3 linked regions of the Methylocaldum szegediense genome follow. The protein of the gene in region 2 interacts with the protein of the main gene of each other region in a pairwise test. Links are inferred from orthologs where the notes say so. Each region holds a gene or a part of one and is shown on either strand. Other genes may lie near its edges.

Region 1 (9,674 bases), 1.1 Mb from region 2 along the record:
TGGTCTCTCTCAGCCAGTTTTCGTAGCCGATAGCGGCGATGAACTCGTCGATCACGGCGAAGGTGTCGCCGCGCTGGGCGCGATCCGCGACGTCGGTGATGAATTCGGCGAAGTGCCTCAAGCGATTGATAGCCGGTTCGCCCAGAAACTGCTGAAGTCCGATCTCGAAACAGGCGGAAAACAGGCTGATGTGACGCTGGTTGGCGTAGGCACCGAGTTTTTCCAGGGTCGTGGGGCCGATCTCCCGGCGCGGAACGTTGACGATGCGCAGGAAGGCCGCATCGTCGTCCGAATTCACCAGCAAGCGTAGGTAGGCCATGATGTCCTTGATCTCGGTATAGCTGAAGAAGGACATTCCGCCGCTGATGAAATAGGGAATGGAGTGCTCCCGCAAGGCACGCTCGAAAGGTCGCGATTGATGGTTGCTACGATACAGGATGGCGTAATCCGAAAAACGCGTGCCGTGACGAAATTTATGATGCAAGAGATCGGAGGCGATTTGGCGCGCTTCCGCGATCTCGTCCTTGTGGGTGAGCACGCGTAGCGGATCGCCGTATCCGAGCGCGCTCCACAGCTTCTTCTCGAACACGTGCGGGTTGTTGGCGATGAGCTTGTTGGCGACCTTCAGAATCCTGCCGGTCGAGCGGTAATTCTGCTCCAGTTTGATGACCTTGAGCCGCGGAAAGTCGCGCTGCAGCTGAGCCAGGTTTTCCGGCTGCGCACCGCGCCAGGCGTAAATCGACTGGTCGTCGTCGCCAACCACGGTAAAACGCCCCAGCTTGCCGGTCAGCAGCTTGACCAATTCGTATTGGGTTAAGTTGGTGTCCTGGTATTCGTCTACCAGTAAATAGCGTATCCGGTTCCGCCATTTGTCGAGGATCTCGGCATGTTCGTGGAACAGCAGAACCGGAAGCAGGATCAGGTCGTCGAAGTCCACGGCGTTGTAGGACTTCATGTGGCGGACATATTCGGCATAAAGCAGGGCGACCGGGTACCCATCGCCCTGCTCTTGCGCGATCGCCCGCTCGGGCGTCACGAACAGATTCTTCCAGCGCCCGATACGCTGGACATAGCTTTCCACCTTGTCGATATCCCAGTGGCCCGAACCATGTTTGATGAGTTCCTTGACCAGGGCCAAACGATCGTGTTCGTCGAAGATGGAAATGTTCTTCTTGAAGCCCAGTGCGCCGTGTTCCTCGCGCACGATTTCGAGGCCCAACGAATGAAAGGTGGATACCGTAAGTCCGCGCAACTCCTTATCGGAAAGGAGTTTGCCGACACGGCTTTTCATCTCGCGCGCCGCCTTATTGGTGAAGGTAACGGCGGCGATGTGGCGCGCCGGCGTGCCCTGTTTGACCAGATAGGCGATCTTCTCGGTGATCACCCGCGTCTTACCGCTGCCCGCCCCGGCAAGCACGAGCAAAGGACAGTCCAAAGTGGTCACGGCAGCGAGCTGCTGCGGATTCAGTTGAGCTGCCATCAGAGGCCCGTCGGAACGCGGTCCAGACGCCGGAACCCGATCGCTTCGCTGAGATGCGAAACGGCGATGTCCTCCTCGCCGGCAAGATCGGCAATGGTGCGCGCGAGCTTCAGGATACGGTGATAGGCACGATGGGACAGTCCGAGTTTTTCCGTGGCCTGCTCGAGCAATCGGTGCCCCTCGTCGCTCAGCCGGCAATATCGCTTGATTTCTTGTGGAGTCATGAAGGCATTCGGTTTACCGGTCCGCTGCCGGGCGATTTCCCGAGCTGCGAGCACGCGGCGACGGATGTCGGCGCTCGTCTGTTCACCGCCGGGTGTCCCATTGCGCAGCACGTCTTGGGAAACCCGCGGCACTTCGACGTGAATGTCGATCCGGTCGAGCAAGGGCCCGGAAATCCGGGAGCGATAACGCTGCACCTGTTCCGCCGTGCAACGACAGCGTCCCGAGGCATCACCCAGATAGCCGCAGGGGCACGGGTTCATGGCGGCGACGAGCTGGAACCGGGCTGGGAAATCGACCTGGCGCGCGACGCGGGAAATCGTGATGGCCCCGGTTTCCAAGGGTTCTCTCAAGACCTCTAACACCTTACGATCGAATTCGGGCAGTTCGTCGAGAAAAAGCACGCCATTGTGCGCCAGGGAAATTTCGCCCGGCTTGGGGTTGCCGCCGCCGCCGACCAAAGCCGGGGCTGAGGCGGTATGGTGCGGTGCGCGAAACGGCGGGATACGCCAGCGCCGCGGATCGAAAGGCAGATCGCTGACCGATGCGATCGCTGCGCTTTCCAGGGCCTCTTCGTCAGTCAAGGGCGGGAGGATGCTCGGAAGCCGGGCTGCCAGCATCGACTTACCGGTCCCGGGCGGTCCCAGCATAATGATGTTATGCCTACCGGCGGCGGCGACTTCCAAAGCCCGCTTGGCGTGAAAATGGCCGTGCACGTCGGCGAAATCGGGCAGATCCTCCGGAACAGCAGCGGATGCCTCGGAAGGTTCGAACGGAATCGACTGTTGCCCGTTCAAATGCGCGCAAACTTCGAGCAGATGGCGCGCCGGGAGGATTTTCGCGCCTTCGGCCAAAACCGCCTCGCCCGCGTTCTCCGCGGGAACGATTAGGGCGCGTCCCGCCTGCTTGGCCTGAATTGCGACCGGCAATACGCCGCTGATGGGGCGGAGATCACCGCTTAAGGAAAGCTCGCCGACGCATTCGATGTCCCGAAGCGCTTCGCTCCTGATCTGCCCCGACGCCGCCAGGATGCCCAGTCCAATGGCCAAATCGAAGCGGCCGCCTTCCTTGGGAATGTCGGCAGGCGCCATGTTCACGGTGATACGCTGGAGCGGAAATTCGAACTGGCAGTTCAGCAGCGCGCCTCGCACCCGATCCTTGCTTTCTTTTACCGCGGTTTCCGGAAGGCCGACGATGGATAGGCTGGGCAGACCGTTGGAAATATGTACCTCGACGGTGACCAGCGGCGCCTCGATGCCTTGCCTGCCCCGAGTGAAAACGACGGCCAGGGACATGAACGCCTCGTCCGTCCCGATTAGCGGCTGGCGATCTGCTTTTCCAGCTCGGCGACCTGAGCTTCCAACCGTTCCAACCGCTCCCGCGTTCGCGCGAGAACGGCGGTCTGCACTTCGAATTCCTCCCGGCTGACCAGATTCATCTTGGCGAAAGAGGCTTGAAGTATCGCCCGGAAGTTCTTTTCCAAATCTTCCTGCAACATGAAGAGGTTGGTCGGTACCGCTTCGGCCAGGCGCCGGGCGAGATCGTTTAGGGTGGCTTTATCAAACATGCAAAAAAGAATAGCCGAGTGATGCGGCGAGCGTCCAGCGCAACGACCGCCCTGCCCCATGCACCGTCGGAGTGCACGCCGATTCTAATGCTCTGTGATGGTGCATTTTTTTCGCCTGCTGTCTTGACAACGTCACTTTCTGCCTTGTGATCCGGGTGATGCGGCGCTTGGCACAGGTACTGCTTCCAGGTCATCGAACGCCTCAAAACCGAGCTGCGCTTCGCCGACTCGTCCCCTAACCGAAGGCGGCGTCCGCACATTCAATAGGAGAACTCTCACATGAAATTTGTGACCGCGATTCTAAAACCATTCAAGTTGGATGATGTCCGCGAGGCTCTGTCCGATGTTGGCATCTCCGGCATCACCGTTACCGAGGTGAAAGGATTCGGCCGTCAAAAAGGACACACCGAGTTGTACCGCGGCGCCGAATACGTCGTCGACTTCCTGCCCAAGGTCAAGCTCGAAGTCGCGGTAACGGACGAGCAACTGGACGCCGTGCTCGATGCCATCGCCAAGACGGCTAATACCGGAAAAATCGGTGACGGCAAGATTTTCGTGCTCGACCTCGAGCAAGTCATTCGCATTCGTACCGGCGAAACCGGAGCGGAAGCCCTATAACATCCACGGAGAAAAAACAACATGAAACGAATCCTGATCGCCCTGTTCCTATTCATGTCGCTGTGCTTCGCGGGGCTTGCGTCGGCAGAGGAAGCCGCAACCCCCGACAAAGGTGACGTCGCATGGATAACGGTCGCGACCATCCTGGTCATCTTGATGACGATTCCCGGATTGGCGTTGTTCTATAGTGGCATGGTGCGCGCCAAGAACACCTTGTCCGTACTCATGCAAGTGTTTGTGATTTTTTCGCTGATGGCGTTGCTATGGGCGATATACGGCTACAGCATCGCATTCACCGAAGGAAACGCCTTCTTCGGCGGATTCAGTAAGGCGTTCCTGAAAGGGGTCACGCCGGAATCGCTCGCCGGAACGTTCACCAAAGGCGTTTACATTCCGGAATATGCCTATATCGCATTCCAGGCCACGTTCGCGGGTATCACCCCCGCCCTGATCGTCGGCTCCTTCGCCGAGCGCGTGAAGTTCTCCGCGGTGCTGTTGTTCATGGTGCTGTGGTTTACCTTCGCTTACCTGCCTATGGCTCATATGGTCTGGTATTGGGCTGGCCCTGACGCGTATACGGATGCCGCGGCAGCCGAAGCCGCCGATGCAACGGCTGGTTTTCTCTTCCAGAAAGGCGCGCTAGATTTTGCTGGCGGCACCGTGGTGCACATCAACGCCGGTATCGCCGGGCTGATCGGCTGCCTTATGATCGGCAAACGCGTCGGCTACAAGAAGGAATTCATTGCACCTCATAGCGTCACGATGACCATGATTGGTGCATCCCTGCTCTGGGTGGGCTGGTTCGGTTTCAATGCCGGTTCCAACTTGGAAGCCAACGGCGTTACCGCCTTGGTGGTCGTCAACACCTTGCTCGCGACCGCAGCGGCAACCCTCGGCTGGATGGCGACCGAGTGGGTGTTCAAAGGCAAACCCAGCATGTTAGGAGCCGCTTCAGGGGCGATCGCCGGGCTCGTGGCCATCACCCCGGCCTGCGGGTTCGTCGGCCCCATGGGCAGCATCGTTCTCGGCCTGCTGGCCGGAGCAGTCTGCTTCTGGGCAGTCACCAGCCTGAAAAACATCCTGGGCTACGACGACTCGCTCGACGTGTTCGGCGTACACGGCATCGGTGGCATCATCGGTGCCCTGGGTACTGGCATATTTGCTTCTCCCGCGCTGGGTGGAGCCGGGGTGTACGATTACGTCGCCGATGCGCTCGCCGAATACGATATGACAGCTCAACTCATCAGCCAGGCCTGGGGGGTAGGAACCGTCATCATCTGGTCCGGGGTGGTTTCCTTCATAGCCTACAAGATCGTCGACCTGCTGATCGGGCTACGGGTTGCCGAAGAGGTCGAACGCCAGGGGCTCGATACGACCGAACATGGCGAAACCGCCTACCATCTTTGATTGACCGCCTTCCTTGTCTGTCTGTAAAAGGGCGTCTTCGGACGCCCTATTTTTTCAGCCTGTATAGCCGTTCCAGGCGACAAACTCCGGCTCGCGGACCTGGCGCACTCAAAGTGGCCTCACCCGATTGGCTCCTTTCCCACTATTCGTCTTCCAGTTCGCGATCCGGGTCCCAGCCCAAAGCTTTCGCCCGAGCGATAGCCTCGTCCTGGGTGCGCAGATATCGCCGACGAAGCTCCTCGGGAAAGTTCTGCACCGAACAACCATAGTGGTCCCAGATTTCCTGAACTTTTTCCCATAGCTCCTCGATGCGCGCCAGGTACCAGCCGGCACAGGTTTCGGATTCCGGAATCAAACCGAACGCCCAGGCATCCCGAATGATGCGGCCTATGTCCGTCATACCGCCGTAACGGTCGTTATGGATTCCGACATAAGGTTCGATCTTTTTCATCAGAGCACACGGATACTAACCGCTGAACCATTCTATAAAGATCAAGCGGCCAATCGGCAATCTTCTGCCGACGATCCGCTGAAAATCGGGGTGGTTCGAAAAAGGCGAGGTGCTTAGTACGAGGTTTGGGTGCCCCATCGTTTATAGCTGCCTAAGCGAGTTTCGAAGTGTCCATCAGTCGAAAGGTGTAAAGGACATCGGCACTCGCAGGATTACCTTGACGTCCTGTGCGTCTTCGGTAGCCCCGAGACTCACCGAGAGATTCAGGCTGGTGTCTCGCGTGAGTTTGAAGGAATACCCCAAGAGAAACTCGCCGATATCCAAGCTGGATCCGGGAACGTTTCGTCCGTCCACTTCGGTATCGAATACATGCTTGTGCGAATACCCGATACTGAAGGACGAGCGCTCGTTGATGCTGAATCCCAACCCGAAACTCGCCCCTATCGAATCACCCGGGTCGACCGTTCCGACATTCTCGTCAGTCTCAGCGTTAAAACCGTAATTCAGGTTTGCGTAAAACACGGCCGGATCGGTCGGATAGAGAGCTGTAATACTCGGTTGCACGCTAAAGTAACCGGAGCCGGTCGGAAGTTCGGTCGGGAAGCGCGCGCCCGGCACGCCTTGTGCCAACACATATTTGACGTCGTAGGGACTTTTTCCGGTCGGAAGGGTAGTCGCGAGATTGGCCACGAAAATCGGCCAACCGCCAGCGCCGCTGTTTAACTGATAGCGCGCCGTAAACTCGATGTCGCCCAAACCGGAACCATCGGCATTGAAAGTCTCGTCGACTCCGGCGCCGATCGAGACCGCTCTCGAGCGTTGGGTGTCCTCTCTATAAAGGAAAGGAACACGGGCGCTGATTTCGAGGCGATCGGTGACGCCGTAGCGTCCGGTGATCGCGCTGATGAACGTATGCCGGTGGATTTGCCTAAGGTCAATCAATCCGATCGCGATGGCTGGGACGAACGTGAACGCGTCCAGAAAGACCCGATTGTTGCTCGCGTAATCGTATTCTAGGGACGGCTCAAGAGTCAGATGGCGTTTCGGCGTCAACACGCCACCCACGGTCTCGGAAATCCTGGGCAATTCTGGCGGCTTCGGCTTCTCCACCGGTTCCGGAGCCTGTCCGACCGGCCCCTTGGGCGCAGAACGCTGTTGATTGTCGGCGACCTTGACGGAATCTGCTGTCCGCACCTTAGCCGGCTTTTCCTTCGGTGCATTCTGATCCACAGCAGTCTTTTCAACGGGCGTACCACCGGCTAGACGGTCGAGCTGTTTTTGTAGCGCCTGAAGTTTACGCTGCTGCTCCTCAAATGCCTTCCGCTGAAGGTCCAAGGTCCGTTGCTGCTCGGCCAAGGCGCGACGCAACCGCTCGATCTCGCTGGCGTCGGCCTTTTGGTTCACGACCGATTTCCCCGAAGATACAAGAACGGCTCTCGCTTTGCCCGCGCTCTTGCCGCCCGGCGCTCGGCCGGCGCGCTCCGCTAGCGGAAACTTGGGGAAATCGACTCGGAGCGTGGGCGAGTTGCCATAAGAGACCGGCTCCCAAGACTGGGTGAATGTTGAGGGTTGTTTTAGGTCGACAATCAACGAACCGTTGTCGCCTTGCGATTCGCTCTTCACCTGAGAAAACAACGGATGGTCCCGGGGCGGTTGGGGAAGCGTTCCGCTGATTCGACTGCCGGGAAATTTAATGACCAAGCGGTTTGGTCCATCCAAGACCGAGGCTTGCACGGAGATATGGTCCGAAGCCGAAATCTCGAGCCTAAAGGCGTCCGCCGACTCTCCGTATTTTAGATCGGTAATCTCGGCCGCGAAGCAAACCGATCCTAGAAATACACCCAAAATAGGGCAAATGACTCGCAAGCACAACGACGTACCCTCCCTGGGTCCATGTCTTATTCTTGTGACGTAACAAACCGTACTTTATTTTTATCAGTTTTGCAAGCGAATTCAGAAAGGGTATTTAAAAACTATTGATGCCTTACGATGCTTGTTTTTTTCCAATTAAAAACAAGCAATGGGAAGTTTTAGGCATAGCATAAATAAAAATCCCCCAAGGGCTAAAATTTTAAATTTATCCTTGAGGCACAAAATAAAGATTATCGGGTAAAACAACCCGAAATATAATTTCAATTAACTCGCGATACTTTATCGATTCAGAATTATTTAATTCTTCCAAACCAACCTAGCTTATTGGCATTGCCATACCGTTCCGGAGCTTTGATTTCTATACTCCCCTTACCATTTTTTACGGTTTTCGAACGATAGCTGTCGCGTCTCGTGTGATTATTTACCGAGAAGGAGTTATGCTCTGTTCGAAGCCCGGAGCCTTCTCCAGGAGATATTCGGTTCGTCCAAGTGAGGTTTCTCTCCATGCCGATTCGTCTTCATAAGAACGCCCGTACCACCCCGGCCGTTCGGCAGGCCATTCAAGCGTCCACGTTGAGCGAGCGCGCCTTGGCCCAAAAGCATGGCATTAGCCGAACGACCGTCCGCAAGTGGAAACACCGCTCCTCGGTCGAAGATGCCTCACACCGGCCCCACACCCTCAGAACCACGCTCACGCCCGCCCAGGAAGCCATCGTGGTCTACCTCCGCCAAGCTCTGCTCCTCCCCTTGGATGATCTCCTGGCCGTGACCCGGGAATTTCTCAATCCCGCCGTGTCCCGTTCCGGGCTAGACCGCTGCCTGCGCCGCCACGGGGTGGCGTCCCTCAAGACCCTGCTTCCGCCTACAGAGAAGGCGAAGGTCAAACCCTTCAAGGCCTATGAGCCCGGCTTCCTTCACCTGGATGTTAAGTACTTGCCCGCCATCGACGGCGAACCCCGCCGATACCTGTTCGTCGCCATCGACCGCGCCACCCGCTGGGTCTATGTCGCCCTCAAGCCCAACCGCTCCGCCTTAAGCGCAAAGGACTTCCTCAAAGCGGTGATTCAGGCCGCGCCTTTCCGCATCCAGAAATGCCTGACCGACAACGGCTCGGAGTTTACCGACCGTTTCCTGACCCGAACTCGGCAGCCCTCGGGGACGCATGAGTTTGACCGCCTCTGTACTGAACAAGGCATCGAACATCGCCTGATTCCGCCGGGCCGGCCCCAAACGAATGGCCTGGTGGAACGCTTCAATGGCCGCATCGAGGAGGTGTTGCAAACCCATCACTTCGATTCAACCGCCGATCTGGACACCACCCTGCACCGCTATGTCGAGCTGTACAATCATCACATTCCCCAAAAGGCCTTACGCCATCTCACCCCGATCCAGGCTCTCAAAAACTGGCAACTGTCCCATCCTCATCTTTTTCGAAAGAAGGTTTACGATCTTGCGGGACTTGACAGATAGCCCGCGTACAACCCGCCACCCTTTGGGCGGCCCATCGTCCGGACTCGGGACAGGCATATGTGCGATTGGAGGATCTCGCTTGCCTGCCCCATCCAGTACCTTTCGAAAATCGCTCAGTAACGCCCCAGACACCGGAGACGACTTATCCGGCGGCATGCTCGGCTCCCGGAACCGTGATGGAATGCTTTTCCATCAAACGATATAGGGTCACTCGGGAAACGCCGAGGCGGCGTGCCGCGCTGGTGATGCTCTTGGACTCCGCCAGTGCGGACATCACCGCTTGTTCGACCGCCTGAGCCTTTACCTCCCTCAGCGTTCTCCCGCTGAATCTCACCGGGCGCGATAGTCCGAGATCGCCTTCCGTAATCAGGCGTCCGGTCGAAAGAACGGCGGCGCGATTCACACAGCCCATCAATTCGCGCACGTTACCCGGCCACGAATATTCGAGAATGGCCGAAATCGCTTTCTTTGAAAGGCGCTTCGCGTTCCGTCGCTTCCCCTGGTTAAAGCGATCGACGAAATACTCCGCGATCTCGGCCGCGTCGGTGTCGCGCTCTCTTAGCGGCGGAACGTCGATATGCAAGACA
Region 2 (10,077 bases):
AGCTGCAGTCTTGCCATACGGCTCTGGTCAATGGTTACGTGATTGAAGGCCATGTTCCTGCCGCGGATGTCCAGAAGCTAATTCAAACCAAGCCAGAGGTTTCGGGATTGACAGTTCCCGCGATGCCTGTGGGCACCCCTGGTATGGAAATGGGCGGAAAGAAAGATCCTTTCGCCGTCTTGATCTTTGACAAGAGCGGGAAAGTCGACACGTTCCAGGAATACCGCTTCTATTAACTTCGCCTAAACGACAGGAGAACGGTCATGTTGTTGGCGGGTGATGTAGGCGGAACGAAAACGCTCCTTGCATTGTACGACGTAGGAATGGAAGGACTGCCCGCAACTATCGTGAGGGAGGCGACTTACCCAAGTGCGGGATATGGCGCGTTCGAAGACATGATCGAAGATTTCTTGAGGAAAGGACGCGAGTTGCTCGACGCCGCTTGCTTCGGCGTTGCCGGTCCCGTTATAGATGGCCGCTGCCAAACCACCAATTTGCCTTGGGTAATCGACGAGATGCGTTTGGTAGCCTTATTGGGCACACCCAAGGTGAAACTGTTGAACGATCTTCAGGCCATGGCCTTGGGTTTGCTTCGGCTGCGGCCCGACGAGTGGGTGGACCTAAACCCTCATGCGAAGCCCGCAACCGGTAATCGGGCCGTCATAGCAGCCGGTACCGGCTTAGGACAGGCGATATTGTACTGGGATGGTCACCTCTACCATGCGTTGGCGACCGAAGGCGGACATGGGGATTTTGCGCCAAACGATGCGCTGGAAGACGGTTTGCTCGTTTATTTGCGGAACAAATTCAGCGGACATGTGAGCTATGAGCGCATTTTATCGGGTCCCGGGCTCGTCAATGTGTACGAATACCTTCGGGACATGAAACAGGCGCCTGAAAGGCTTGGATTAGACGCTTCGATAAAGAATGCGGACGACCCTGCTCGGGAAATCAGCACGCGTGCATTGCGCGATGGAGATGCGCTATGTCGTGAAGCTTTGACCCTGTTTGCGCGCATTTTTGGTGCAGAAGCCGGTAACTTGGCTTTGAGGTGTTTCGCTACCGGTGGTGTTTTGGTCGGAGGCGGAATCGCACCGAAGATTTTACCGGCACTTCAAGATGGTTCTTTCATGCAAGGTTTCTGTGCTAAAGGCCGGCTTTCGGAGTTTCTATCCGCCGTTCCGGTTCGCGTCGCATTGAACTCTCATACGGGCTTGATGGGTGCCGCCGATTATGCGGCACGCATGTTGCTTTGATGATCGTAAGACGCTTGCCGGCCGGGCTTTCTCCTGGCCGGCACCGTCGCCGTAACGCATTCGTCAAATTGATATCTCAGAGTTGAGTCGATCATCGGAGGAGGTTCGTTATGCGTGTTGATGAAGTTCGCGCGATCGCTAGACGTATGGGCGTGGCTCCAGGCCGTCTGAGTAAGCGGGATCTGATCCGAAGGATTCAGATTGTTGAAGGAAATTTCGATTGTTTCGGTACGGCTCGCGATGCGATTTGCGACCAATACGGTTGTTTATGGCGGGACGAATGTTTCATTCAAGCTAGAAAGGAGAATTAGGCACCATAAATCGACAAATTCAGGCCCAAGGACGTGAAGGCGCAGAATCGCGCCATCTTTTTTTATGCTTTTAAACCAAGAAGAGGTCGATGATCGCTGCGGAGCTTTTGGATATCGCCCGTCACGAGGGTATCCGGGATTTGGAATATTTCCGTACAGAAAAACAACTCGTGTGGGCAATTCAACGCGCTAGAGGCAAGGCCGCATGTTTTTTGTCCGAAAATCGTATGTCTTGCCGGGAACATGATTGCCAATGGCGTCAGGAGTGTCTTAAGCTGGTTGTCGAGAGGCGCGGGTGATTGACGGCAACCGGAGTCTTTACGATCTCTCATTCGCGTGCCGGCGCGAATGAGCACGCTCGTAATGAGGCGGAGACAGGGACTTTCGCCTCGCGCACGATAAAACAATCGAGTTTGGGATATTGCTCGCTTTGGGCGGGTGGCAATGCCGCCGTGCATCGCCGTATCGCGCGGTCGACCGTTAAGCACGAGGTGAGCGGCTGCAAGCGGAAGATCGTAGTGTCGGTTACGGCCGGTCCTGGTATCGGCCGAAGCCGTTATGAGCATGGTTGCTCCAAGCGTATACAATCGTTTAGAAATTTCGAGATCCGTTGAGGCGCGCACTGCCATGAGAGTCGGAGTACCCAAAGAGATCAAGGACAACGAAAACCGCGTCGCACTGACGCCGCGCCACGTATCGGTACTCGTCGAGGCAGGGCACGAGGTTGTCGTTGAAACGAATGCTGGACTTGGTTCCGGATTCAAAGATGACGAATACCTTCGGGCGGGTGCCCGTATTGGCGGGGTGAAGGATGCGTGGGATGCCGATTTGGTTCTCAAGGTCAAGGAGCCTATCGAATCGGAGTACGCCTACCTCCGAAATCAAATCGTGTTTACCTTCTTCCATCTGGCCGGGGCTCCCCGCTCACTCACCGAGGTTCTGCTGGAACGCGGCACTACGGCCGTGGCTTACGAAACACTAGAGGACGAGCTCGGCCGACTTCCGATTCTCGCGCCTATGAGCGCCGTTGCGGGCAACATGGCGGCGTTGATTGGCGGCTATTATCTGGCGGAATTTAACGGCGGCAGGGGCGTTCAGCTCGGTAAGGTTTTGGGAATGCGCCACGGGCGAGTCTTGATTGTTGGCGACGGCGTCGTGGCTTATCACGCCGCTCAAACAGCCTGGGGACTCGGGGCTGAGGTTTCGGTTGCCGGGATCGACAAGGCCAAGGGCGAGCGGATACGGCGTGAAATCGCGGACGATATCGCTTTTTTTGTAGCGGAACCGGACGCTGTCGCACGCCATGCGTGCGAAGCCGATCTAGTCATCGGCGCGGTATTGCGGCATGGTGCCAGGGCGGATTACGTAGTGACCGAAGATATGGTCCGATCGATGCAGCCCGGTTCCGTGATCGTCGATGTCAGCATCGATCAGGGGGGGTGCGTGGAGACATCACGGCCTACAACGCACTCAAAACCGGTTTATGTGAAACACGGCGTCATCCATTATTGCGTGACTAACATGCCGGGGGCGTATCCCAGGACATCGACAATTGCGCTCACTGAGGCAAGCTTTCCGTATATCCTGTCGTTGGCTAGCCAGGGCTTGGCGGCGCTGCGGGACAATCCGGGATTAGCCAAGGCCGTGAATGTTCACCGAGGTTATCTCACCTGCAAACCGGTGGCCGAGACTTTCGGACTCATGGAGCGTTACACGGCGTTTTCTGAATTGTGATGATCATCGGCGATTTCGATACCGATGGACCTAGGCCGAAATCAGTACTCGTCTTCTTGGTCTAGAAAATCGTCCAACGTGAGATCCCGCTGAGCGGGCTCATGTAAATCCGCATCGGTGTAACCGAGGTCATCCATTTCCACGTCGTCGAACGGGGCGCTCCAGTCCTCAGGGGGGTCGATCGGCACGAACGGCGACTCGTACCAAGAGGCGAAATCGAATTCACCGAGATCGCCGTTGAGATACTGAATTTCAATGGTGTCGTTATCCTCGTCCACTGCGACGACGCGAAACGATCTTCCGGTCTCGGTGTCTTGATACCAATTTTCGAGTAGTGGATCCGCAACCGTCGGCATGGCTTAATCCTCCGATAATGCTTGGAAACAAGCGTCCAAAAAGGATGTTCCATTCACCAGTCGCGGCAAGCATAACACGAGTTCTTGTCGAAAATACCCAAGTGCGGTTTTAGTCGGATACGATAGGAAAAACGGGCTCAACTTGTCCCGACAAGTGCGATGATCGCTTCGCTCAGCTGGCGCTTTTGGCGCTCACTGCTTAGTGGGTGATCCTGTTGATCGGTGATGTAGAAAATGTCCTCGGCGCGGCTGCCGATAGTGGAAATTTTCGCATTGTAAAGGCGCACTTCGCATTGCAAGAAAGCTTGGCCGACCTTCGACAGTAGACCGGGGCGATCGGTGGCGACCAGTTCCAGAATCGAATAACGGTTTTGCGGGTCCTCATGAAAATAGATTTGAGTCGGCACCGTAAAATGTTTGATTTGACGAGGTTCGCGCCGGTGAACACGAAGCGGTGCGCAGCTCGGCTGGAGCAGACATGCGCGCAGCCGGCTGCAGATCTGGGTTTGCCGCAGGTGATCGTCGATCGGTTCCCCTGTCTGTTCGAGCACGTGGTAGCTGTTCAACACATAGCCATCGGCGGAGGTGACGATTTTGGCGTCGAAGACGGTCAGACCGAGCTGGTCCAGGACCGCCGTGCTGTAGGCGAAAATGAAATCCTGGTCCTTCGCGTACAGGAAAATCTCCGCGCTCCCCCGCTGGCTGACCGGGCGCAGTAGGACTAAGGGTAGGTCTCCCGGCTTACAGGCACTAATCGCCACCGTGTGCCAAGCGATCTCCTCTGCCAAGTAGCGCAGAAAATATTCGTCGTTGACCGTTTGCCATACTTTGTCGATGGTCCGGTCGCTGATGCCCAAGCGCCTCAACAAGGCGCGGCTTTCCGTCTTGACCGCGTTGATCTTTTCCTGTTGTTCGAGCGGCTTTGCGAGTCCCCGGCGGAATGCCCAGCGTGCGGTGAGGTAGAGTTCCTTGAGCAGAGCGTCTTTCCACGAATTCCACAGGTTTGGGTTGGTGGCGCGAATGTCAGCGACGGTCAGGAGATAGAGATAATTCAGCGTATCCTGGTCTCCGACGGCAGTGGCGAACTCGTGAATGACGTCAGGATCACTAATGTCCTTGCGCTGAGCCGTCATCGACATGAGCAGGTGGTTCTGAACCAACCATTTCACGAGTTTGGTATCCCGGGGACCGATCTCGTGGCGTTGGCAAAAATCCTCGGCGATCGCTGCACCGACGATGGAATGATCGCCACCGCTGCCCTTGGCGATATCGTGCATCAAGCCTGCAATGTAAAGGAGTTCCGGTTTTTCGATGATCTGGAAAATTTCATTGCAGAGGGGGTGTTCGGCTCTATGTTTTTCGAGTGCGAATCGTCTGAGATTGCGGACGACAAAGAGCGTGTGCTCGTCGACCGTGTAAACGTGGAAGAGATCGTATTGCATGCGGCCGACGACGCGGCCGAAGGCTGGAAGATACGCCGCCAGAATCCCGTAGCGGTTCATCCGCCTCAGTTGATGTGTGATGCCGCCCGGCTGACGCAGGATTTCCATAAAGAGTCGGCAGGCTTCGGGATTTCGGCGGAAGTTCTCGTCGATCAGATAGAGATGCTGACGGATTAGCCGGATGGTGGCGGCGCGTATGCCTAACAAGGTTGCGTTTTGCTGCAGTAGCAGAAAAATTTGCAACAAGGCCAAGGGCTGCTCCCGAAAGACATTCGGGTGCAACGCCTCAATGTAATTGTTGACTGCCTGGAAATACCGGTTTATTGGGAGTATGACGGCGTCCTCGTCGCGGTGTAATGCGGCTTCCTTGAACAGTTGTAGCAGCATTTCGTTTAGCCGTTCGAGGCCCATGACGGTGCGGAAATAACGCTGCATGAATTGCTCGACGGCCTCATTGATATCCGGGTCCTGATATCCGAATTGGCGGGCCAGATCCTTCTGATATTCGAACAGCAGGCGGTCTTCGCAACGCCCGGTCAATGTATGGAGGGCAAAGCGCAGTTGCCAGAGGAAGTGTTGGGCCTGTGTAAGTTCGGCGTATTCGGCTTCGGTCAGCCAGCCGTGCAGCAGTAGGTCGTTCAGGTTTGAGACGTTGTAATGGCGCTTGATGATCCAGCCGATGATTTGGATATCTCTCAGGCCGCCTGGGCCTTCTTTGATATTCGGCTCGAGATTGTAGGCGGTGTCGTGGTATTTGGCGTAACGGGCCGCCTGTTCGGCCATCTTGGCTTCGAAGAATTCCTGCGACGGCCAGATATGCTCAGGACCGATGCGTGCCCACAGCTCTTTGAACAGTGTCGAAGAGCCGCAGAGCAGACGGGATTCCATCAGATTGGTGATGACGGTCTGGTCCTGCCTGGCCTGTTCCACGCACTCGTCGACCGTACGGACACTGTGAGCGGGCTTGAGTCCGATGTCCCAGAGTAAATTGAAAAAATCGGCCAAGCCCTGCCGGCAGCGCGGTTCTTCGCTTTGATCGGCGCCGCTGCCGTGAAAATCGAGGAGAATCAAAACGTCGATATCGGAGTGAGGATGCAGTTCGCGTCTGCCGTAACCACCTACGGCGATGAGGGCAAGTCGTTCGGCATCGGGTCCGAGGAAATGGTTCCAGCACGCTCCTAAGAGCTCATCCATGAAATCGGAGCGCGCCCGAATGAGTTCGGCGGCCGGGATGCCGGCGTGGAAGCGCTCGGTTAGGTTCGAGTTATTCTGCTGAATAAGTTCCCTGAGCGACTTGATGCGCTCGGCGGACGATAGGAGATCGTTATAAGCCGGCGAGTTTGAGTCGGCCGTTTTCAATCGTGTGTGCCTCTTCTTGACGCAGGGTGAGGATTTCGTAGCCATCCTCGGTGACCAAAACCGTGTGCTCCCACTGGGCAGACAGGCTGTGGTCCTTGGTCACGGCTGTCCATCCGTCCGGAAGTATTTTCACGTAGCGTTTACCGAGATTGATCATGGGTTCGACGGTGAAAATCATACCCGGTTCCAGCGTTATTCCGGTATTCGGCTTACCATAGTGGAGCACCTGCGGGTCCTCGTGAAAACTCCGGCCGATACCATGCCCACAGAATTCCTGCACGACTGAATAGCCGTGAGATTCCGCATGCCGCTGAATGGCAAAGCCGATATCGCCTAGTCGCCCGCCGGGACGGACTTGCTGAATCCCGAGGTACATGGCTTCCTGACAGACCTTGACTAGGCGCTTCGCCCGAATGGACACTTCGCCGACGAGAAACATCTTGCTGGTGTCCCCATGGTAGCCGTCCTTGATCACGGTGATGTCAATGTTGATGATGTCGCCGCTTTTCAGTTTCTTCGGGCCGGGTATGCCGTGGCACACCTGATGGTTCACCGAGGTGCAGATGGATTTGGGAAACCCTTTGTAATTTAGCGGAGCCGGAACGGCTTTCAGCACGTCGACGATATAGTCGTGGCAGATCCGATCAAGCTCTTCGGTGGTTATTCCGGGAACCACGAATGGCTCAATCATTTCCAATACTTGTGCGGCGAGTCGACCAGCGACACGCATTTTCTCGATTTCGGCAGGCGTTTTAAGGATGATGCTCATCGCGAGATTTGGGTTGGTTCACGTGGCGCTCGGTCGAGGAAAGGTGTGGGAACAGAGTCGGATTGTTGAATAAATCTCGTTATGGTATAAAGCGCTGCTATTTTTCGCAATAACACACACGCATCGTCACGGTCGGCGGGGTGCCAATTCCCGGTGATTTGGTCGCCGGTCGGGATGCGTGGAGGCTCAACCCATAGCCGGCTCAAGCTGGCAGACATCTACCAGGAGATTTGAATGTCGAACGTCACCATGCGCCAAATGTTGGAGGCCGGCGTACATTTCGGTCACCAGACGCGCTATTGGAATCCCAAGATGGCTCCGTACATTTTCGGTGCGCGGAGCAATATCCATATTATCAATTTGGAGAAGACCTTGCCGCTGTTCGAGGAGGCTATGAAGTACCTTGAGCAGCAGGCGGCCAACAGAGGCAGAATTCTTTTCGTCGGCACCAAGAGAACGACGCGCAAGGTCATCGAGGAAGAAGCCAAGCGCTGCGGTATGCCGTACGTCAATTATCGATGGCTGGGCGGAATGCTCACCAATTTCAAGACGATCAAGCAATCGATTGCTCGCATGAAAGAGCTGGAAGCGATGCGAGACGACGGGCGTTTGCAGCGATTTAACAAAAAGGAAGCCCTAGGCATGATGCGCGAGCTGGAAAAGCTGCAGCATAGTCTGGGCGGCATTCGCGATATGGATCGGCTTCCGGACGTGTTGTTCGTCATGGATGTCGGTTATGAAAAAAATGCCGTCAACGAAGCGAAAAAACTAGGTATTCCGGTCGTCGGCATAGTCGATACCAATAACAGTCCGGTCGGCATCGACTACATCATACCGGGCAACGACGACTCGATTCGAGCTGTTCAGCTGTATGCGCAGAGCGCCGCGACGGCCATCTTGCAAGGCAAGGCCCACAGCTTGGACTTTGCGGGAGGAGAGGACGAATTTGTAGAAATGGAGTCGAATGCCGAGACGAGTTCGGACTCCGCTGCGGAAGCGGTTGACGCTCATGCCGAATAGGGATGCCCGCCCTACCGCCCGCGCCTGAAAATGTTCGAAACGCCTCCTTCAGGGGGCGTTTTCATAAGCGTAATTGCTTGAAAGAGCAATGATAAGCAATCGAAGATGAGGTTTGGTCAATGAATATCACTGCCGCAATGGTGAAGGAACTCCGCGAACGTACCGGTTCGGGGATGATGGAATGCAAAAAGGCGTTGCAAGAAGCCAATGGCGATATGGAAGCCGCGGTGGAATTGATGCGGAAAGCGGGGCTTGCGAAAGCAGATAAGAAAGCCGGCCGTGTCGCCGCCGAAGGTAGGATTTCGGTAAAGACGAGCGCTGATAACAAACGCGCAGTGATCGTCGAAGTCAACTGCGAAACCGATTTCGTCGCCAAGGGCGATGATTTCGTGCAATTTGCGGATAACATTGTGCAAACGGCATTGGACTCCAACGTGGGGTCGCTCGAGCAATTGCTCGCTACGGTCATCCCGTCTACCGGTTCCAGCGTGGAAGACACGCGACGGGCGTTGATTGCCAAGATCGGAGAGAACATCAATGTTCGTAGGTTTGACCGCATCGTTTCGGAAAAGGGGATTATCGCGAGTTATCTGCACGGGACCCGGATTGGCGTTTTGGTTGAGTTGATCGGCGGTGATCAGGAATTAGGACGGGATATTGCTATGCATATCGCCGCCAGCAATCCGCTATGCGTAGATGAGCAGGGTGTGCCTCCGGAAACGCTTGCTAAGGAGCGTGAAATCGCCAAGGCTCAGGCCGAAGCCGAGGGGAAGCCAGCTAACATCGTGGAGAAAATGGTAGAGGGCAAGCTCCGAAAGTTCATCGGAGAAGTGACTTTGCTAGGTCAGCCCTTCGTCAAAGACCCGGATCAGACCGTGGGTAAATTGCTGAGCAGTCGTGGAGCGAGCGTCGGGCGCTTCGTCCGCTTCGAGGTCGGCGAAGGTATCGAAAAGACGGAAAGCAATTTTGCGGAAGAAGTGATGGCACAGGTTCGCAACACCTAACCAGGGATTGCCGGCAGCCCGGCGGAGGTGTTTTCTTGGTGCCTTCGCTGGGTTTCGTGGATTACATAATCGATGACATAAGAGTTGAACCGATGGGCGCGCCTAGATATTCCAGGATTCTGTTGAAGCTGAGCGGCGAGGCGCTTATGGGGGACCAGGGAAGTGGGATCGACCCACAGACGGTTAAACGTCTGGCGCTTGAGATAAACGATTTATGCCGAATCGGTGTCCAGATTGGGCTGGTCATCGGAGGGGGCAATATCATACGTGGTTCCGAAAAGGCATCGGAGGGCTTGGATCGAGTCACCGGCGATTACATGGGCATGCTGGCGACAGTCCTTAATGCTCTTGCCATGCAAGACGCTCTGGAGAATCTCGGGCAGCCTGTACGCGTCATGTCGGCCTTGAAAATCAATCAAATTTGCGAGGATTACATTCGCCGTCGAGCCGTGAGACATCTTGAGAAAGGACGGGTCGTGATCTTTGCGGCAGGAACCGGCAACCCGTTTTTTACGACGGACTCGGCGGCAAGTCTCCGCGCCATCGAAATCAACGCTGAGTTGTTGATCAAGGCCACTAAGGTTGAGGGGGTTTATTCGGCGGATCCTCTCAAGGATCCCAATGCGCGGTTCTACCCTCGGCTGACCTACGACGAGGCTTTGGACCAACGCCTCAATGTCATGGACGCTACGGCACTGGTGTTGTGTCGCGACCATAATATGCCGCTGAGGGTGATGAATGTGTTCGAGCCAGGTGCCGTTATGCGTGTGGTCCTGGGCGAAGATATTGGATCCTTAATTCAAAACCGGTAAGTAACCATGATCGA
Region 3 (9,504 bases), 1.9 Mb from region 2 along the record:
GCTTCCTTCACCTGGATGTTAAGTACTTGCCCGCCATCGACGGCGAACCCCGCCGATACCTGTTCGTCGCCATCGACCGCGCCACCCGCTGGGTCTATGTCGCCCTCAAGCCCAACCGCTCCGCCTTAAGCGCAAAGGACTTCCTCAAAGCGGTGATTCAGGCCGCGCCTTTCCGCATCCAGAAATGCCTGACCGACAACGGCTCGGAGTTTACCGACCGTTTCCTGACCCGAACTCGGCAGCCCTCGGGGACGCATGAGTTTGACCGCCTCTGTACTGAACAAGGCATCGAACATCGCCTGATTCCGCCGGGCCGGCCCCAAACGAATGGCCTGGTGGAACGCTTCAATGGCCGCATCGAGGAGGTGTTGCAAACCCATCACTTCGATTCAACCGCCGATCTGGACACCACCCTGCACCGCTATGTCGAGCTGTACAATCATCACATTCCCCAAAAGGCCTTAGGCCATCTCACCCCGATCCAGGCTCTCAAAAACTGGCAACTGTCCCATCCTCATCTTTTTCGAAAGAAGGTTTACGATCTTGCGGGACTTGACATTTAGCTTCGGAACGCTTTGCTGGAAACTTTCGCCCAAGGGAGCGCCCAAAAACGACTGACATTCACGTCACATACTAATCAGGCTTTCGGGCCGGAAAATCTCAATCTGTCCGGCTCCGAAAGCGGCCGTTAATAGGGTTCTAGCGAGCCGGCACCGCATGATCTATACACACGAGAGCGGAAAACCGTTAGTGAAAAACGGACGAACGATGTCTTGAGTCTAATGAATGCTCTCTCCATCCTCTTCGACACCCCACTGCCCTGCCGCAGTCCCCGCTCACTGGGCGGACCGTTGAATACTCAACCCGTGTGCCGGAACAGAGTTTGTAAGCGACGGTGAGCTGCCGGCCGTTCCGGCGGGTGAAACCCCTCTGAAAACCTAGGCGCCAACGCCGGGCGATACGCAGGCATGTATTCGCCTTGCCCGTAACAACGGGATCTGTTCCTTTACCGCTGGCAAGGCATAACCAGCGAGCCCAAAAGTAAGAATTTGTCCCTACGAATCGGCCTCAGAAAGAAGACGGCTCAAAGCCGTCTTAAAATTCGGTAGAATCAATGGCCAGCAGGGCGCCCGGCCCCACTCGGACAGTCATCGGAAAAGAACCAATGCCCCGTGAAAAGATCTATGACGTACCGCCGGACATAGCGGCTCGAGCGCATATTGACGAAGCGCTTTACCAGAAGATGTACGAGCAATCCATAAAGGATTCAGATCGATTCTGGGCTGCGCAAGCCGAGCGCTTCGTGGATTGGTTCAAACCCTGGGACAAGGTGCAAGATTGCGACTTCAGCACTGCCCGTATCCGTTGGTACGAAGGCGGCAAGCTGAATGTCAGCTATAACTGCCTCGATCGCCACCTGCCGGAAAAAGGCGATCAGATCGCAATAATCTGGGAAGGAGACGATCCCGCGCTCGACAAGACGCTCACCTATCGTGAACTGCACGAGCAAGTCTGCCGGTTCGCCAATGTCTTGAAAAAGCATGGTGTTCAAAAAGGCGACCGGGTGTGCATTTATCTTCCAATGATCCCCGAGGCGGCGGTGGCTATGCTCGCCTGCACCCGAATTGGCGCCATGCACTCTATTGTGTTCGCCGGCTTCTCGGCTGAGGCTTTGCGCGATCGCATCCTGGATGCCGACTGCCGTTATGTCATTTGCGCGGATGAAGGGCGGCGTGGAGGAAAAACCGTACCGCTGAAAGCCAATGTCGACGCCGCATTACAGGCTTGCCCGAATGTAAAAACGGTGTTCGTTGTTCGAAATACTGGCGGGACGATCGAGTGGGATAACCGAAACGCATGGTATCACGATGAGATCGCGGCGGCGTCGCCCGATTGCCCGCCCGAACCCATGGACGCCGAAGATCCTTTGTTTATCCTCTACACGTCGGGATCCACCGGAAAACCGAAAGGTGTCCTTCACACGACCGGGGGCTATTTGGTCTACGCGGCGATGACCCACCTGTATGTGTTCGATTACCGCCCGGGCGAAATCTTCTGGTGTACCGCCGACATAGGCTGGATCACAGGACATTCCTATACGGTGTACGGTCCCCTGTGCAACGGTGCAACTACGCTCATGTTCGAGGGCGTTCCCACCTACCCGGCTCCCGATCGTTTTTGGAAGGTCGTCGATAAACATAGGGTCAATATTTTTTATACGGCCCCTACTGCCATCCGCGCCCTGATGGCCCAGGGAGATGATTGGCTCTCGAGCACGCGCCGAGACAGTCTGCGGATTCTCGGCTCGGTAGGCGAACCCATAAACCCGGAAGCCTGGGAGTGGTACTACCATCAGGTAGGGCGAAGCCGCTGCCCCATTGTCGATACGTGGTGGCAGACGGAAACCGGTGGAATACTGATCACTCCTCTGGTTGGCGCCACCCCTCTCAAAAAAGGATCCGCAACACGTCCGTTTTTTGGCGTCGTACCCGCCATAGTAGATACCCAGGGCAATGTACTGGAAGGCGTCTGCGAGGGCGTGTTGACGCTCACACGCTCCTGGCCCGGGCAGGCCCGCTCGGTATTCGGCGATCACCAGCGTTTTTTCGATACCTATTTCTCGACTTACCCAGGCAAATACTTCACTGGGGACGGGGCCAGACGCGACGCCGATGGCTATTACTGGATCACTGGACGCGTCGACGACGTTCTAAACGTCTCGGGGCACCGCCTGGGAACCGCGGAAATCGAAAGTGCTTTGGTTGAGCACGACAGCGTAGCTGAGGCCGCCGTCGTGGGTTATCCGCATGGCATCAAAGGACAGGGGATCTACGCTTACGTCACGTTAGTGACCGGTGTCACGCCAAGCCCCGAACTTGAACAGGAATTATTGCAGCTGGTCCGCAAAAAGATAGGCCCGATTGGAACACCCGATGTCATTCAATGGGCGCCGTCGCTTCCGAAAACCCGCTCCGGCAAAATCATGCGGCGTATACTACGGAAGATCGCAGCTAACGATATTGACGATCTCGGAGATATTTCCACCTTGGCCGATCCTACCGCGGTCGAGGACATCATACGAAACCGAGCCAACCAAAGTTAAGAACATTTCACACTATCGGAGATCATTTAATGAAACTCATCACCGCGATCATTAAACCGTTCAAGCTTGACGATGTGCGGGAGGCATTGTCCGAAATAGGGATCAGCGGCATTACGGTAACGGAAGTGAAAGGTTTTGGGCGGCAAAAAGGACACACCGAACTTTATCGCGGCGCCGAATATGTCGTCGATTTCTTGCCCAAGGTGAAAATCGAAGTAGCAGTGACCGATAGCATGGTCGATCAGGCCGTCGATTCCATCATCAAAGCCGCCAATACAGGCAAGATCGGCGACGGCAAAATATTTGTAACCAACTTGGAACAGGCCATTCGAATTCGAACCGGCGAAACCGGCGACCAAGCCATTTGATTTTGCCCTATGCGGCGGGGCCGCTATCCGTCATGGTCTTCGCCGCGACTACGCATCTTCAATGGCAGGTTGGTGTTCTCGGCATATTTTTTCAGCGTCGCTTTCCGTAAGCCACTCCTTAGTCAGTCCGCACTGACGCGTCCCATCGTCTTGGATCAAGTGATGCCGGCAGGTCTTGCAAGAACCGAAGGTCTTCAGATTGTTTGCCGTCTGCAACTCTCTCAAAACACGATTCAACGACGCCGTAATCTCACTGCGGGAGTTTTCGGACAATCCGTTGACGGCAAATCTGAAGACATTGGGCGGAATGGAATCCGAGACCACACGCAAGCCTTCATCTGTCAGGTTCAGATGAACCACCCGCCTGTCGTTACGATCAGCCTGCTTCTCGATCAGGCCACTGGACTCTAAGACGCCCAAAGTCTGAGATACCGTTCCCTTGGTCAGTCCCAAGTAATCGGCCACCGCAACCGGCGTGTTGCTGTATCGATTGCATCGGCTCAAATAGTGAAGTGCTTCTAACTGAACCGGCTGCAACCCTCTTGCGATGCCCATCCTCCGCACGTCCGTCCGGATGAGGTTGGCGATACGTTCCAAATAGTCGTAAATCAAATCGGTATTCATATACATCTAATAGTATCGGATCAACATTATATTGACAAAACCTTTGGCTTGTCGCTAGAGTTTGTATCGACACAACACCTATTGACATCCTATAGAAACGACAGGTCCTCTGGTCGTCGAGTGCGAACTGCCTATCACTTGGCGTTGTTCCAGCCGATAGCAGACGCACTCTTTTTTTCTCCGAAGGTATCGCCATCTCGATATGGATGTTTCATATGAACAACAACATCATCGTCGATCTGGCTACATCGCTGGCATCGGGGCGCTCCCCAGAAACGTTCCAGCCATTTCGGGTCTTGGGATCAAACATTCCCACCCTCATCAAGGCTCGAAAAAATGACTCCTCCCACTTAGTGAGTCTATGCAGAAGCCAGGTGACGCGTTATGCGCGACCTCCCGGAGAAAATTGAACGCGTCATTCTTCAAGGATTACGGCTAAGCAAAAGGGGTCGGCAAACAAGCGTCAACCGACTCCTCACGATCGCTGAGGCCAATCCGCATGGCGCAGACCGAGTCCCCATTTCCAATCTCATTACCGAAGAGGAAAAAATATGAGCCAAATCCACGTTTTTGACACCTACGCTCGCAGTGCGAGTGGGAAAATCATGCATTTCGATGTGGTACTTCCGGAAAACGATCCCGAAAAAGCCCTGGCATGCGCCCGCGAATGGCTTAAGTCCATCGGCGAAGAACATGCCGTGGTAAATGCCGAAAATTGTGCCTATTGCCACAGCGAACCACAGGCCCCTGCTGAAATGCAGAAAGATATTGAAACTAAAGGCTACGCCATCTATAAGATGGAAGGCTGCCCCCGATAACCCTATTTACTTTATGTGATTTAAGGCGCCATCTAGGCTCCAAATCGGTATCCCGGATGCGAGCACTTCGCATCCGGGTCTTTATTTTGAATACCGATTCAGTAGCCCGTTCAAATCGGCGCCTCGAGTCGTACCACTAACAGTCACCCCAAAGTGCGAGCTGCCTTTGTTTTTTACGGGTCATTTCTCGCAAAAAGACAATCTGCCCCGTCTCCCCGCGACGACCAAACGAGTGTCAGAGCCCCCAAATATTTGACACTCGTCGTGTAACCGAGAGAATCCCCTCGTTTACTTGCCCTCACCCTGCTCCTCGTCAGCCATCGCGATCACCTTGCCCATACACGTTATGACATAATCGGTGATACTCATGGCCGCATGGCGAGCCTCTTTAACCGAGCCGAATAACTCCTGGTAATCGGTAATCGCTTTCTCCGCGTCGGCCGGGGACGCCGCGCTCGCGAAATGCGTAAATGCTTCAAAGTACTGCTCGCGACGCGGGTCGACTCCGAAACCCGGCAGGTTGTCGCTGATCTCACCGACGACGCAATCCGCCATGGTCGCCGGATCGAGCTTATAATCTTTTAAATCAGCATCATCTTTAAATTTAGCGACCAATGCCTCTTTAAGGCTAGTCTTTTCCTTGCTCGTACACCCCACAAGCAAGAAAACGGCCAAAAAAGCAATCAACAAATTTCTCATAAGCAAACCCAATGGATGGTCTCTCTAGATAAAATGCAAAACGCGTTATTATGAGCAGGAACCGCGCCCGTTGCCAGACCATTCGACCAGTCAACGAACGGCGGCTAACAGCACCTGTCTTCGGCACCCGATATCTTAAAGAAAGCTGTGAATAAATGGATTCCGTTCCTGCCTTTCGACAGGCTCCGGAACGTTTTCTGCAATCCCTGCCCTAAGCTGAGTCGAAAGATAATAGAGCTTTCCTAAACTGCGCCGACGTCCTATCGTCTGACTAGTGCCTACGGAAACCGAGACGCTCCAAAGGATCGAAAGTGCCGTAATCCAAGGGATCGAGACTTATCTAGCCTCGCGAAAGGCGAAAGTACCCGAGTTCGTCGAGCGGCATTTCTCTTTCCGGGGAGCAGTGTCGCTGCACAAAAAAACCTTCGGCAAGGACTTCTACAAACATCCGCTGAATATGCTGTGGGGCTTGCCGAGCTTCATCATTCACAGCGCGGCGGCTCTGCTCCGAAAGACCGGGCTCCGTAGGGCAAGTGGAATTCTGGATAAGATGCCGACAGGTATGCCAACAGCCTTGCAAGCCGAATTGCAATGGTTGATCTATACCGAACTCCTGGAATTGCCGTTCGCTCAGGGTGAACGCGCATTCCAGCGCGACGCCCTCATGGAAGCCATTCTAAGCCGCCCCGAGATCTCCGCGTTGTGCGAACAATACCTCGAACAGATTCGAAACAAGTCAAACCTGCCCGAGTTTCGTCAGAAATTGGAAATCAGTCTGGCCGAGTATGGCAAGACTCGTATGGCCGTGACCGAATTGGCAGGTAGCGTGATCTCCCTCGCCACGAGCTATGCCGCTTTCCACAAAGCCATGCCGGGCACACTTTCGACCAGCATGGCTGCGGCAACCGCCATTGCCCAGCATATTGCGATCGCCAACTTTTGGTTGGGACCCACGGTTGGATCCTGGTATTACAGTCTTTTTCCAGCCTCCGCCTCGACCGGACTCGTCATTGCAACTACCGGCACGATGATGGCCGCAGTCAGCGCCGTAGCAGCTCTTGCCTGGGTTGTGGTCGACCCCCTGCTTGCCTGGACCGGTATACATGAGAAACGCCTCAATCGCCTTATCGATGCCATAGGGAACGAGCTTCGCGGTACGGAGCACGCCGACTATCGAGTTCGTGATCATTACGTCGCCCGCATTTTCGATCTACTCGACATTTTGCGAGTCGCTGCCAAGACGCTAAGCTAATCCGCCTTTTGAGTCCCCGCTCTGTCCGTCAATAACAATAACGTCATGAACCGCCCGACTTCTTGCGACGCTCCACTGTCCTATCTTGCGCGAAACCCCGTTCCCGCCTTCCCCGGATGGTGGGCCGCGCTAGGTCCGGGGATTGTGTGGATGGCCCTGGCGCAAGGTAGCGGTGAGCTTATCTGGTGGCCCTATTTAATCGCCAAATATGGGCTCACGTTTCTCTTTCTGTTGATTCCGGCTTGCCTGCTTCAGTATCCCATTAACATCGAGATCGGCCGCTACACCCTGTTGACCGGCGAGAGTATTTTTCACGGCTTTATCCGTCTCAGCCGGACATTTGGAATTCTTCTCTGGATACTGATGTCGGTATCGTTTTTCTGGTTCGGCGCCTTTGCCTCCGCAGGCGGAACAGCAATGGCTGCGCTGACCCACTTCCCCGATGGCTGGGACACGCGCAGCCAGTCGCTCTTTTGGGGCTATTGCTCGATCGCCGTGTTCTTCACGGCAATCGTGCTCAGCAAAGTCGTCTACGCGCTGGTCGAACGCTTCATGAAAGGGGTCGCGGTCATTACCGTAGCCGGTCTGCTTTGGGCTTGTCTCCAGCCCGACGTCATCGCCGCGATGCCGAGTTTTTTCCGGGGTCTAATGGGGCCCGTCGGCGCGCCGCCTCGTCCGTGGGAAGCTCAGGATGCCACCAAACTCCTCACCGCCATCGCATTCGCCGGATTAGGGGGATTTTGGATTTTGTTGTACTCGTACTGGCTGCGCGACAAGGGCGTCGGAATGGCAGCCCATATGGGCAAGATCACGGGGCCTATCGCCGGTAAACCCGAGGTCATTACCAGCGACGGCTTTCTGCCGAATTCCTCACCCGCGGACGAAGATCACTGGAAAAAATGGCAGCTATTCTTGCGCACCGACGTCTCGATCGGAATCCTCGGGAATCTGTCGACGACGCTCATGACCTGCCTGCTCGCATATGCCCTTCTCTTTCCCAAAGGATTGCTACCGCAGGATTACGAACTCGCCGTCGTCCAGAGCCGGTTTTTCGAGGTGGGATGGGGTACGATCGGGCGACTGCTGTTTTTGCTGGTGGCCGCGGCGTTCTTGGCCGATACTTGGCTCGCGACCGCCGATGCCGTCAGCCGCATGCAGGCCGACATCGTTCACATACTCTTTCCGAAGAGCCGAAGGATTGCGCTTCGGACCTGGTATTACATTTTCCTGGGGCTGCTGACCTTGATCACCTCGCTGACCATGGCGCTCGACGCACCCGGCACGCTAATCCTGCTCAGTGCCGTCATCGGTTTCGCAGGAACCGTGATGTTCCCGATCGCCTTGTATCTGCTCAATTATCAGCTTCTTGCGCCGCAACTGCCGAAATGGGCCAGACCGCCCCGTAACGGCCCATGGGTTTTAGGATTGAGCTTTCTCGTCTATCTCGGGCTGGCCTTGACTTACGGCTGGTCGATGCTGGCCGGCTGAAACGCGACTTGCCATGAATTCGAGTACCTTGGTAGCCAAGCTTCGAAGCGATGAACGGCCTCTGTTGGACCATATCCAGGAACTGCAGAACCGCTTCGCCGAACTCGAACCGACCGTTTTGGCATTCGTAGCCGAGGAGGATCGCTGGACACGAATCCAGCGCGAAGCAGAAAACTTGCTACGCCGTTATCCGAAACCCGCGGGTCGACCGCCGTTGTTCGGCGTACCGGTGGGCATCAAAGACATTTTTCGCGTCGAAGGGTTCGAAACGCGGGCGGGCAGCCGTCTGCCGCCCGAGGAAATTCGCGGGGCGGAAGCCAGCTCGGTAAAGCGCCTCAAAGAGGCGGGTGCCCTCATCATCGGCAAGACCGTCACGGCGGAATTCGCCTATCTCGCTCCCGGTCCGACACGCAACCCTCACGATCCCGAGCACACCCCCGGCGGGTCGAGCAGCGGCTCGGCGGCAGCCGTGGCAGCCCGCCTTTGTCTGCTTGCGCTCGGCACCCAGACCGTCGGATCGATCAATCGGCCCGCCGCTTTCTGCGGCATCTGCGGATTCAAGCCCAGTTATGGGCGATTGCCGGCGGATGGCGTCATTCCGCTCGCTCCCGGCGCCGATCATATCGGCTGGTTCGCGCCCGATGTCGATGGCATCGAGCTCGCCGCAAAGGTGCTGATTCCAGATTGGCGATCGTCTCTGACCGAAACACGACCGAAACTGGGCGTCCCCGCCGGGCCTTATCTCGACCGGGTGACACCGGATGCCCGGGACCACTTTCAGCAAACCTGCGCCCTCCTTCAAGCGGCCGGCTACATCCTCATCGATGTACCGGCGTTTCCCGATTTCGAAGAACTCTATCGCTGGCATCACTGCCTGGTCGCTGCCGAAGCCGCTCAGGTACACGCTAATTGGTATCGACATTACAAACCGCTTTACCGTCCGGAAACCGTGGAACTCATTGAACGCGGTCTCAAAGTTTCGGCCACCGATCTCGCGACCGCCCGAGCGGTTCGACAACGCCAACGTGAGCGCCTTACCGCGCTGATGCGCCAATACCAGGTCCATGCTTGGGTCTCGCCTTCCGCAACCGGTCCTGCTCCGCATGGCTTAAGCAGCACTGGCGATTCAGTCATGCAACTCCCTTGGACTCA

The links.
Region 1: the proteins of glnD (region 2) and glnK interact in binary tests that used the Escherichia coli proteins (3 or more experiments, as listed by UniProt). The link is inferred for Methylocaldum szegediense from one-to-one orthologs.
Region 3: the proteins of glnD (region 2) and glnK interact in binary tests that used the Escherichia coli proteins (3 or more experiments, as listed by UniProt). The link is inferred for Methylocaldum szegediense from one-to-one orthologs.

The regions. Positions count from the first base shown.
Region 1 is NZ_OX458333.1:4,637,948-4,647,621, reverse strand. Bases 2,357-5,217 are described here. They hold glnK (P-II family nitrogen regulator), read left to right. Parts: upstream 2,357-3,548; coding sequence 3,549-3,887; downstream 3,888-5,217. Other genes in these bases: amt (ammonium transporter), read left to right, coding at 3,909-5,217; QEN43_RS20460 (accessory factor UbiK family protein), read right to left, coding at 3,018-3,269; QEN43_RS20465 (YifB family Mg chelatase-like AAA ATPase), read right to left, coding at 2,357-2,997. Also shown: DNA helicase Rep, read right to left, coding at 1-1,480; more of QEN43_RS20465, read right to left, coding at 1,480-2,356; more of amt, read left to right, coding at 5,218-5,294; QEN43_RS20445 (hypothetical protein), read right to left, coding at 5,437-5,745; QEN43_RS20440 (transporter), read right to left, coding at 5,920-7,149; QEN43_RS20435 (IS481 family transposase), read left to right, coding at 8,122-9,087; QEN43_RS20430 (sigma-54-dependent transcriptional regulator), read right to left, coding at 9,230-9,674. UniProt on the Escherichia coli protein: Involved in the regulation of nitrogen metabolism. Regulates the activity of its targets by protein-protein interaction in response to the nitrogen status of the cell.
Region 2 is NZ_OX458333.1:3,500,491-3,510,567, forward strand. Bases 3,595-6,858 are described here. They hold glnD ([protein-PII] uridylyltransferase), read right to left. Parts: upstream 6,459-6,858; coding sequence 3,795-6,458; downstream 3,595-3,794. Other genes in these bases: QEN43_RS15145 (DUF6763 family protein), read right to left, coding at 3,595-3,657; map (type I methionyl aminopeptidase), read right to left, coding at 6,424-6,858. Also shown: QEN43_RS15130 (DUF411 domain-containing protein), read left to right, coding at 1-236; glk (glucokinase), read left to right, coding at 264-1,256; ald (alanine dehydrogenase), read left to right, coding at 2,195-3,301; more of QEN43_RS15145, read right to left, coding at 3,343-3,594; more of map, read right to left, coding at 6,859-7,227; rpsB (30S ribosomal protein S2), read left to right, coding at 7,462-8,247; tsf (translation elongation factor Ts), read left to right, coding at 8,367-9,251; pyrH (UMP kinase), read left to right, coding at 9,344-10,063; frr (ribosome recycling factor), read left to right, coding at 10,070-10,077.
Region 3 is NZ_OX458333.1:1,604,730-1,614,233, forward strand. What follows is about bases 2,111-4,801. They hold glnK (P-II family nitrogen regulator), read left to right. Parts: upstream 2,111-3,132; coding sequence 3,133-3,471; downstream 3,472-4,801. Other genes in these bases: acs (acetate--CoA ligase), read left to right, coding at 2,111-3,103; QEN43_RS06820 (MarR family winged helix-turn-helix transcriptional regulator), read right to left, coding at 3,520-4,101; QEN43_RS06825 (DUF2024 family protein), read left to right, coding at 4,647-4,801. Outside these bases: QEN43_RS06805 (IS481 family transposase), read left to right, coding at 1-563; more of acs, read left to right, coding at 1,166-2,110; more of QEN43_RS06825, read left to right, coding at 4,802-4,913; QEN43_RS06830 (hypothetical protein), read right to left, coding at 5,202-5,612; QEN43_RS06835 (DUF6635 family protein), read left to right, coding at 5,887-6,864; QEN43_RS06840 (Nramp family divalent metal transporter), read left to right, coding at 6,910-8,352; QEN43_RS06845 (amidase), read left to right, coding at 8,366-9,504. UniProt on the Escherichia coli protein: P-II indirectly controls the transcription of the glutamine synthetase gene (glnA). P-II prevents NR-II-catalyzed conversion of NR-I to NR-I-phosphate, the transcriptional activator of GlnA. When P-II is uridylylated to P-II-UMP, these events are reversed.